3 regions of the Shinella sp. S4-D37 genome follow, and region 3 is predicted to be linked to each of the others. Evidence: predicted binding sites of a transcription regulator. Region 3 holds the regulator's gene; each other region holds the start of a gene.
What was found. Region 3 encodes LexA, which represses DNA repair genes until DNA is damaged. Its sites were predicted from a motif close to TGTTCNNNNTGTGTTCNG; they were not measured.
Positions count from the first base shown of each region.

Region 1: the regulator LexA is predicted to act here: its motif matches at 1,591-1,608, upstream of parE (DNA topoisomerase IV subunit B).
Region 2: the regulator LexA is predicted to act here: its motif matches at 1,276-1,293, upstream of AB3G45_RS21085 (energy-coupling factor ABC transporter ATP-binding protein).

Region 1 is NZ_JBFNXL010000005.1:1,687,180-1,690,435, forward strand. Features, by position in the region: gene parE (DNA topoisomerase IV subunit B) at 1-1,553, opposite strand, end outside; gene AB3G45_RS15600 (alpha/beta hydrolase) at 1,807-2,691, shown strand; gene AB3G45_RS15605 (hypothetical protein) at 2,696-3,256, opposite strand, start outside.
Region 2 is NZ_JBFNXL010000005.1:2,773,179-2,776,434, forward strand. Features, by position in the region: gene AB3G45_RS21080 (winged helix-turn-helix domain-containing protein) at 65-1,258, opposite strand; gene AB3G45_RS21085 (energy-coupling factor ABC transporter ATP-binding protein) at 1,403-2,083, shown strand; gene AB3G45_RS21090 (energy-coupling factor transporter transmembrane protein EcfT) at 2,077-2,682, shown strand; gene AB3G45_RS21095 (biotin transporter BioY) at 2,719-3,256, shown strand, end outside.
Region 3 is NZ_JBFNXL010000005.1:1,853,834-1,857,089, reverse strand. Features, by position in the region: gene AB3G45_RS16420 (ComEC/Rec2 family competence protein) at 1-1,277, shown strand, start outside; gene lexA (transcriptional repressor LexA) at 1,271-1,993, opposite strand; gene glp (gephyrin-like molybdotransferase Glp) at 2,092-3,256, opposite strand, start outside.

The DNA.
Region 1 (3,256 bases), 170 kb from region 3:
TTCGAGCGCGTGCCGCAGCCGAGCGCCTGCACCAGGTCGGAGATCTGCTGGTTGGCGCCGAGCTTTTCCCGGCCGGCGCTGGCGACGTTGAGGATCTTTCCGCGTAAGGGGAGGATCGCCTGGTTGGCACGGTTGCGCGCCTGCTTGGCCGAGCCGCCGGCCGAATCGCCCTCCACGATGAAGAGTTCGGCGCCGTCGGCGGAATTCTGCGAGCAGTCCGCGAGCTTGCCCGGCAGGCGCAGCTTGCGCACGGCGGTCTTGCGGCTGACTTCCTTTTCCTTGCGGCGGCGCAGGCGCTCTTCGGCGCGCTCGATCACCCAGTCGAGCAGTTTTGCGGCTTCGCCCGGATTGTCGGCGAGATAGTGGTCGAAGGGGTCGCGCAGCGCGTTCTCGACGATGCGCTGGGCCTCGACGCTGGCGAGCTTGTCCTTCGTCTGGCCGACGAATTCCGGTTCGCGGATGAAGACGGAGAGCATGCCGACGGCCGAGATCATCACGTCGTCGGTGGTGATGGCGGCGGCGCGCTTGTTCTGCGTCAGCTCGGCATAGTTCTTCAGGCCCTTGGTGAGGGCGATGCGAAGGCCGGCCTCATGCGTGCCGCCGTCGGCCGTCGGGATGGTGTTGCAATAGGAGTGGATCAGCGAATCGCCGCCGTACCAGGTGACGGCCCATTCCAGCGAGCCGTGGCCGCCCGACTTCTCGCTCTTGCCGGCAAAAATCTCGCGGGTGACGGTATAGTCCTTGCCGAGCGTCGCCTGGAGATAGTCCTTGAGGCCGCCGGGGAAGTGGAAGACGGCCTTTTCCGGCGTTTCGGAGCCTTCGGGCAGCAGCGAGGGATCGCAGCTCCAGCGGATCTCGACGCCGCCGAAGAGATAGGCCTTGGAACGAGCCATGCGGAAGACGCGGCCCGGATCGAAACGCGCATGCGCGCCGAAAATCTCCGGGTCGGGATGGAAGCGCACCTTCGTGCCGCGCCGGTTGTGCACGTCGCCGAGTTCTTCTAGGCCCCCGACCGGCTTGCCGCGCGAAAAGCGCTGGCGGTAGAGCTTCTTGTTGCGGGCGACCTCGACCTCCAGATGGTCGGAGAGGGCGTTGACGACCGAGACGCCGACGCCGTGCAGGCCCCCCGAGGTCTCGTAGGCCTTGCCGTCGAACTTGCCGCCGGCGTGCAGCACGGTGAGGATGACCTCCAGCGTGGATTTTCCCGGCATCTGCGGGTGGTTCTCCACCGGGATGCCGCGGCCGTTGTCGGTGACGGTCAGGTAGCCCTCGGCGTCGAGATTGACCTCGATGAAATTGGCATGGCCGGCGACGGCCTCGTCCATCGAGTTGTCGATGACCTCGGCGAAGAGGTGGTGCAGCGCCTTCTCGTCCGTGCCGCCGATATACATGCCGGGGCGCAAGCGGACCGGTTCGAGCCCTTCCAGCACGCGGATCGCCGAGGCGTCGTAGCCGCCGGTGCCCTCGCTCGGCGGCGCGGGACGCGCCTCGCGGGCAGGGGCGGCTGCCGCTGCGGGCTTTTCGACCCGTGGCGCGACGGGCTGGGAAGGCATGTGGGCGAAGAGGTCGTTGCTGTCGTCTTGCATGGGCCGTTCAGATTTTGTTCCGTTTGCCGGTTTCCCGCCGGTCCGTGGCGGATCGGGGTCGGGCGCAGAAGAGGTGGTTACGCGAATCACTTGCGATCCTGCCAGATTCCGCGGGCTTTCGCGATTCCGGGACGGCGCGCCGCCGCGCCTATCGCTGCCTGAGGATTGCGTTGCGGGCGGGCGGATGGCAAGTATCGCAGCCTTCAGGGAGCCACAGTTCATGCGCCAGTCCACAGTTCATTGCCTTTCCCGGCTGTTTCTGGCCGCGGTGCTCGCGTGTTGCATGGCCGGCGAGGCGGCGGCGCTGAGCCTGAAGCCCTGGAAGGACGACCTGTTCGGCTACGGCACGGTGGTGGAGACGAGCGACGACGGGGCGCTGCGCGTCGTCGACTACCAGGAGATGCGCGACATCAACGGCCGCGACCAGGTGCCGGAGCGCCGGGTGAAATCGGCCTATGTCTCGACGGCGGTGAAGAAGGCGCAGAAGAACGCGGCGATCGGAACGCCGGCCGGGCCGATCGACGTCGCGATGACCGGCAAGGCGGAGGGCGCGGCCTTCACCGTCATCTTCATCCACGGCCGCGGCGGCGACCGGCGGCTCGGCAACAACGACTGGAACTTCGGCGGCAACTTCAACCGGCTGAAGAACCTCGCGGCGCAGAACGGCGGCGTCTATTACGCGCCGAGCGTGCCCTCCTTCGACGACAAGGGCGCGGCCCGCGTTGCCGGCCTCATCCTGACGGCCAAGGCGCTGTCGCCGCAGGCGCCGGTCATCCTCGCCTGCGCCTCGATGGGCAGCTTCATCTGCGCCCGCGTGGCGCGCGATCCGGCGGCGGTGAAGAGCCTTGCCGGCATGGTGCTGATGGGCGGGGCGGCGGACGGGGACTATGCGAAGACGGCCGCCTTCAAGGCGAGGCTGCCGGTCTTCTTCACCCACGGCGACAGCGACGGCGTCTATGCCGCCAACGACCAGATCGCGGTGTTCCGCAAGCTGCGCAAGGCCGGCGTGCCGGCGCGCTTCGTGCTGTTCCAGACCGGCGGCCACGGCACGCCCGTGCGCATGACCGACTGGCGCGAGACGCTGAACTGGCTGTTTTCGCAGTAGACATTCAGGCCGAGCGCAGCAGCACCTTGGTCGAGCCGACGGCGGCGGCGATCTTCTGATAATGGGCCGAGCGCTTTTCCGAGTTCTCGCCGGCGCGCAGCAATTGCGTGGTCGCCTCCTCGATGACGCGGCTCGCCTGCTGCATCGCCTGGTTCAGCTTCTCCTGCTTGATGGCGGTGTAGACCTTGGCCTCGCGCAGCCGCGCGTTGCGCCGCGAGCGCTGTTTCTTCACCCTTGTATCGGCATTGGCGGACTGGATGGTGCCGAGCCGGCTTGCCGCGCGGCCGACGATCTGCCGCGCCTGGGCATAGGCCGGGCCCTGCGGGATGCGGCGCGCGATGTCGAGCATGCGCTGGCGCAGGCAGTCGATGCGGTAGACCCGGTCGTAGCTGCCGCATTCGGAGCGCGCGGCGGCGAGATTGGCGATGATGGCGTTGGTGACGAAATCGCTCGGCGTCGTCTCGCCTTCCGTGCGCGAATCGCTCGCGCCGTGGCTGGGATTGTCGGTGGACTGGCCGTAGCCGTCGGAAACGCCGGTGAGGGCGAGCGCGGCGGTGAGGACCGC
Region 2 (3,256 bases), 920 kb from region 3:
CCGGCTTGTCCGGCAGGACAGAGGGGGGGTATGCGGCGACAACGCCCGCACTTTCGATAGGATCCTATTCCCCCCGCCACCCGTCGAGATAACGCACCGTCTCCACGCCGGCGAACCGCGCCACGCGCGCCAGCTCCGCCTCCAACTTCTCCTGCCGGCCGGCGGAGGCGCGGACCTTCGGTTCCCACCATAGCCGCTTGACGTCGAGCGTGCCGGCCTTGCGGTCGGCCTTCATGTCGATGCGGCCGACGAGGCGATCCCCCTCCAGCAGCGGGAAGACGTAGTAGCCGTATTGCCGCTTGGGCTCCGGCACGAAGATCTCGATGCGGTAGAAATAGCCGAACAGCCGTTCGGTGCGGTTGCGGTCGCGGATCAGCGGATCGAAGGGCGAGAGCACGCGCAGGCGGGCGGGCGGCTCGGGCACGTCGCCGAGGCAGGCCGGAAAATCGGCGAAGGCGTGCGAGGCGCGCGGCTTGCCGCCGTCCGAAGGCGCGACCAGGACGGGGCGCAGTTCCGCGCGGTGCGCCTCGACCCAGGCCTTCGCCTCCTCCGGCGTGATCAGCGCCCAGAAGGCGGCGATCTCGCCATGGGTGGCAAAGCCCAGCCGCTCCAGCGCGCTGCGGCAGGCCCAGTCGATGAAGGCATCGTGCTCGACGGCGGGCTCGTGATGGTGGGGCGGCACGACCCGCTCGGCGAGATCGTAGACCTTCTGGAAATTCTCGCGCCGGGCGATGGCCAGCTTACCGGTGTGCCAGAGATATTCCAGCGCCGTCTTGTTCGGATGCCAGTTCCACCAGCCGCCCGACTTGTGGTCGTCGGCCTTCAGGTCGCGCGACAGCACGGCGCCGCCGGAGGCGATGCGCGCATAGGTCTCGTCGAAGGCCTTGTCGAAGCCCTCCCCCTGCCATTTGCGCCAGCGCTCGGCGATCGAGGCCTCCTTGCGGCGGAACCGGTGCTTCCAGTAGCGGAAGAAGGCGCTCGGGATGATGGAGGCGTCGTGCGTCCAGTGCTCGAAGAGCTCGCCGTCCTCCTCCAGCAGCGCCGCCAGGTGCTCGCGCTTGTAGGTCTGGTTGCGCGAGAACAGGATCTGGTGATGCGCACGCTCCACCGTGGCGATGCTGTCGACCTGCACGAAGCCGATGTCGTGGATGAGGGCCAGCAGGTCCGCCTTGCCGAGGAGGCGCCCGGGCGGCGCGCTGAGGCCCTGCCGCGCGAGGAAGATACGCCGGGCCTCGGCGTTGGAGAGGAGAATCGTCATGAATGATGATAGGCACATATTCCCGGTTTGTTCCACCCGTTTCCGACTTATCCCGGGAAGAAGGCGCGTTCCCGTGAAAACCTCTTCGCACATGCGGTAGAATTGCCTATAGCTCCCCCACCATCACGAAACGGGATCCCGCTTTTGGATATCGTCTTCTCCGCCGCCACGGTGACCTATGCCGGACGCGCCGCGCTGCACCCGCTGACGCTTGCGCTCGGCGAACGGCGCATCGGCGTGGTCGGGCTCAACGGCTCGGGCAAGACCACCATGGCGCGGCTGATCAACGGCCTCGTCAAGCCGACGGGCGGCACGGTGACGGTCGACGGGCTCGACACCGTGAAGGACGAGACCGCCGCGCGCGGGAAAACCGGCTTCATCTTCCAGAACCCGCAGCACCAGATGATCCTGCCGATCCTGGCCGAGGACATCGCCTTCGGCCTCAAGAACCGCGGCTTCGGCAAGGCGGAGATCGCCGAGCGGACCGAGGCGGTGCTCGCGCGATTCGGCATATCCCACCTCGCCCGGCGGCGCGTGCACGAGCTTTCCGGCGGCGAGACGCAGCTCGGGGCGATCGCCAGCGTGCTCGTCACCGGCCCGGACCTCCTGATCCTCGACGAGCCGACCAACCAGCTCGACCTGAAGAACCGCGCGCTCATCGAGCGCACGGTGGCGGACCTCACCGAACAGGTGCTCGTCATCACGCACGACCTCGCGCTGCTCGACGGTTTCGACCGGGTGCTGGTGTTCCACGAGGGCCGGCTTGCGGCCGACGGCCGGCCGGCGGAGGCGATTAGCGCCTACCGGGAGATCGCGGCATGCTGAACGGGCTCGACATCGAGGGCTCCTCGCCGCTGCACCGGATGCCCGTGCGCGGCAAGCTGGCCCTGCTCTTTACCGCCGCGATCGGGCTCTTCCTCGTTTCGGACCTGCGCATCCTCGTGCCGGCGCTCGGGCTTTCCGCCGTCCTCTATCTTTCGACCGGCATCGGCCCCGGCGAGGCCTTCCGGCGCGTGCGCTTCGTGCTTTTCACCGTGCTGCTCGTGGCGGCCGCGAACTATGCCTTCCACTCGCTGCACGAGGCGCTGGTCGTCTTCTGCCGGCTCGGCGCGCTGGTTCTCATCGCCGCCGCCGTCACCGCCACGACCGCGATCTCCGCCTTCATGGACGAGATCACCCGGCTCCTGACGCCGCTCGAACGATTCGGCTTCGTGCGCGCGGCCGACGTGAGTCTTGCGGTCGGCCTCGTCATACGCTTCGTGCCGGAGATCTTCGCGCGCTACGGCGAGATAGCCGATGCCCACCGGGCCCGCGGCCTGCCTGTGCGGCCGATGACCACGCTCGTGCCGCTCATCATCCTGACGCTGAAGGACGCCGACACGATCGCCATGGCGATTGACGCGCGCGGCTTTCGGCGGCACTAAGCATTCGACCCAATTTTGTCCACCGGGAAACCCGACATGACCACCAGAGACATCGTCCTCGTCGCCCTCTTCGCCGCGATCATCGTGGTGCTGGGCCTGCTGCCGCCCGTCACGCTCGGCTTCATTCCGGTGCCGATCACCGCGCAGTCGCTCGGCGTCATGCTGGCCGGCTGCATTCTCGGCGCAAGGCGCGGCGCGGCCGCCGTGCTGCTCGTGCTGCTGCTGGTGGCCATCGGCCTGCCGGTTCTGTCGGGCGGGCGCGGCGGCCTTGCGGTCTTCGCCGGCCCGACGGCCGGCTATCTCGTCGGCTTCGTTCCCGGCGCCTATGTCTGCGGCCTGATCGCCCAGCGCTTCGTGAAGGAGGACCAGGCCGAGCTGGCGCAGTTCCTCACGTTCCTGAGCGCCGCAGTCGTCGGCGGCATCCTGGTCGTCTACCTCTTCGGCATTCCGTGGCTCGCCTATATGAGCGGCAAGGCCTTCCTCGAAACGACACTCGCCGCCCTCGTCTTCATGCCCGGCGACCTCATCAAGGCCTTCATCGCCATGCTGGCCGGCCGCGCGGTGCTTGCCGGCT
Region 3 (3,256 bases):
TGGCGGTGCTGTTCGGCCGCGCCGCGATCAGCCTGCGCAACGTGGCGCTGTCGGCGATCGTCATCCTCGCCGTCACCCCCTCCGCCGTCACCAATCCGGGCTTCCAGATGTCCTATGCGGCGACGCTCGGCCTCGTCGCCGGCTATGCCGCCTGGCGCGAGCGTCCGGTGCGGCGGGAGGGCGGGGAAGGGCGCTTCAAACTGTTCGGCGGCGCGCTGGGGCGCTTCCTAGGCGGGCTCATGCTGTCCTCGCTGATCGGCGGGGTCTCGACGCTGGTCTATTCCGTCGGCCATTTCCATCGCATCCCGGCCTATGGGCTTGCCGGCAACCTGCTCGCCATGCCCGTCATCAGCGCCGTCGTCATGCCCTTCGGCCTTGTCGCGGTGCTGCTGATGCCCTTCGGGCTCGACGCCGTGCCCTTCGCGATCATGGGCAAGGGCATCGAGTGGATGATCGCGCTTTCGATGTGGGTCGCGGGCTGGAAGGGCGAGATCGTCACCGGCCGCATCCCGCCCGCCGCCTTCCTGCTGATCGGCCTCGGCGGCGGGCTCGTCTGCATCCTGCGCACGCGGCTGCGCCATGCCGGAACGCTGCTTGCCGCCCTCGGCCTTGCGATCGCCTGCCTTCCCGCCGCGGGCGCCAGGCCGGAAATGCTGGTATCGGAGGACGGCCGCCTGGTCGCCATCCTGCGCGGCGAAACCGTCGCGACGAACCGTGCAAGGCCCTCCGACTTCATCTATTCCCAGTGGCGGCGGGCCTTGCGGCTCGGCGATCTTGCAAAACCGCAAACGCGCAGGAGCGAGGGCCTGACCCTGGAGGAAACGGATGATACTGCGGCAAGCGGGAAACCGCCGCGCCGCAAGGCCGACCGGCAGAAGGCGAAGGAGGCCATGGCGTGGGCGCTCGCGGCAGCCCGGACGGGCGGAAGTTTCGTCTGCGAGGCGAAGGCATTCTGCGCCGCCGTCTCGCCGAGCGGCTGGCGGGTCGTCACCCTGGACGACGTCGCCTTCCTGGGGACGGCCTGCGATGCCGCGGACCTCGTCGTCGTGCCCTTTGCCCTGCGGCTGGAAGCCTGCCGCTCCGGCGCCCGCCTGGTGACGGCGCGTCACCTCAGGCGAACCGGTGCCCTCGAAATCCGGCCGGCGGCCGAAGGGGCTTCCGGCACCTTTTCAGAGGCACACATGACGCCCGCCGTGGAAAGCCTCGACCGGCCCTGGACCCGCCACCGCACCTATGACTGGCGCACCGGCAGCTTCGATCCGCCGAAGGATCAATGATAGCGGCGGATGAGGCCGACCAGCTTGCCCTGGATCTTCACCCGGTCCGGCCCGAAGATGCGGGTCTCGTAGGCGGGGTTTGCCGCTTCGAGCGCGATGGAGGCACCCTTGCGGCGGAAGCGCTTGAGCGTCGCCTCCTCCTCGTCGACGAGGGCGACGATGATCTCGCCGGGATTGGCGCTGCTGGCCGTGCGGATGATCACCGTGTCGCCGTCGAGGATGCCGGCCTCGATCATCGAATCGCCCTTGACCTCCAGCGCATAGTGATCGCCGTTGCCGATCATCTCGGCCGGCACGGTGATGTCGTGGGTGTTGTTCTGGATGGCGGAGATCGGCACGCCGGCGGCGATGCGGCCCATGACCGGAACGGAGACGGAGGAGGAAATCTCCGCAACGGGCGTGCGCTGCGGCGGGGCGGCGACGGCTGGCGGCTGCTTGCCGCGGCTGCCCTCGATGACGGCCGGCGAAAAGCCGCGGCGCGGCTGCAGGCTCTGGCTATAGGCTTCGGGAAGCTTGATCACCTCCAGCGCGCGGGCCCGGTTCGGCAGGCGCCGGATGAAGCCGCGCTCCTCCAGCGCCGTGATGAGGCGGTGGATGCCCGACTTGGACGCGAGATCCAGCGCATCCTTCATCTCGTCGAACGAGGGAGGAATGCCGGACTCCTTCATCCGTTCATGAATGAACAGGAGAAGTTCCTGTTGTTTCCGCGTGAGCATGGCCCCTCCACCGAGAATCGAGTGAAACAAATCCAGAACGGACACTATCTGTTCCATATGTGTTCCGCAAGGGGTTGCTGAAACAATAATAATACTGTTCAGGCGGAGGGTTCGCGCAGGAGAAGCACAGTGCAGGGCGCGCCCGCGGGGATCGCGGGCGCGTGCGGCGGGCGGATGAGGAGGCCTTCGGAGGCCGCGAAAGCCTTCATCATGGAAGAATCCTGCTTGTCCAGTGGCGTGACCATGAGGTCGCCGGCGGGGCCACGGGCAAGGCGTGCGCGCACATAGTCCTGCCGATGGTCGTTTTCCTTGAGGGGCACGGCGGCGATTGCCGGATACTCGCGGCTTACCGCCGGCAGGTGCGCGAGGCGGCGCACGAGGGGAACGAGGAAGAGGTGGGAGCAGACGAGACTCGAGACGGGATTGCCGGGCAGGCCCATGACGTGCACGGCGCCGAGGCGGCCGACCATCAGCGGCTTTCCCGGGCGCATGGCGATGCGCCAGAAGTCGAGCTCCATGCCGGCCTCGCCGAGCACGGGCTGCACGAGGTCGAAGTCCCCGACGGAGGCGCCGCCGAGCGTGACGAGCCCATCGATATCGAGCGACAGCGCCCGGCGCACGGCCTGAAGCATCGCCTCCTTGTCGTCCGCGACGATCCCGAGGTCGATCACCTGCGCGCCGGCCGCACGGGCGAGGGCCGCGACGCCGTACGTGTTGGAGGCGATGATCTGGCTGGTTCCCGGCGGCGTGCCGGGCGGCACGAGTTCGTCGCCGGTGGCGAGCACGGCAATGCGTGGGCGGGCATAGACGGACAGCGCCGCATGGTTCATGGCCGCCGCGACCGTCAGGCGGCCGGCATCGAGCATGTCGCCGGCTTTCAGGACGACCTCGCCTTCGGAAAAATCCTGGCCTCGCGGGCGGATGTGGCGGCCCTTCGGCGTGAGGAAGGTGGTGCGGATGCGGCCGTCCTCCAGCACCGCGGCGTCTTCCTGCAGGAGCACGGTATCGGCGAAGGCCGGCAGCGGGGCGCCGGTGAAGATGCGCACGGCCTCGCCGGGACCGGCGGTGCCTTCGAAGGCGTGGCCGGCGGAAGACATGCCTGCAACGGTCAGGATCGAGCCGAGCGCGGCGATATCCGCGTGGCGCACGGCATAGCCGTCCATCGCGGAATTGTCGAAGGGCGGCTGCGTCAGCCGGGCGGCGACGTCCTCTGCCAGCACGCGGCCGTCGGCCTCATGCAGCGGGACCGTCTCGGTGCGCCGG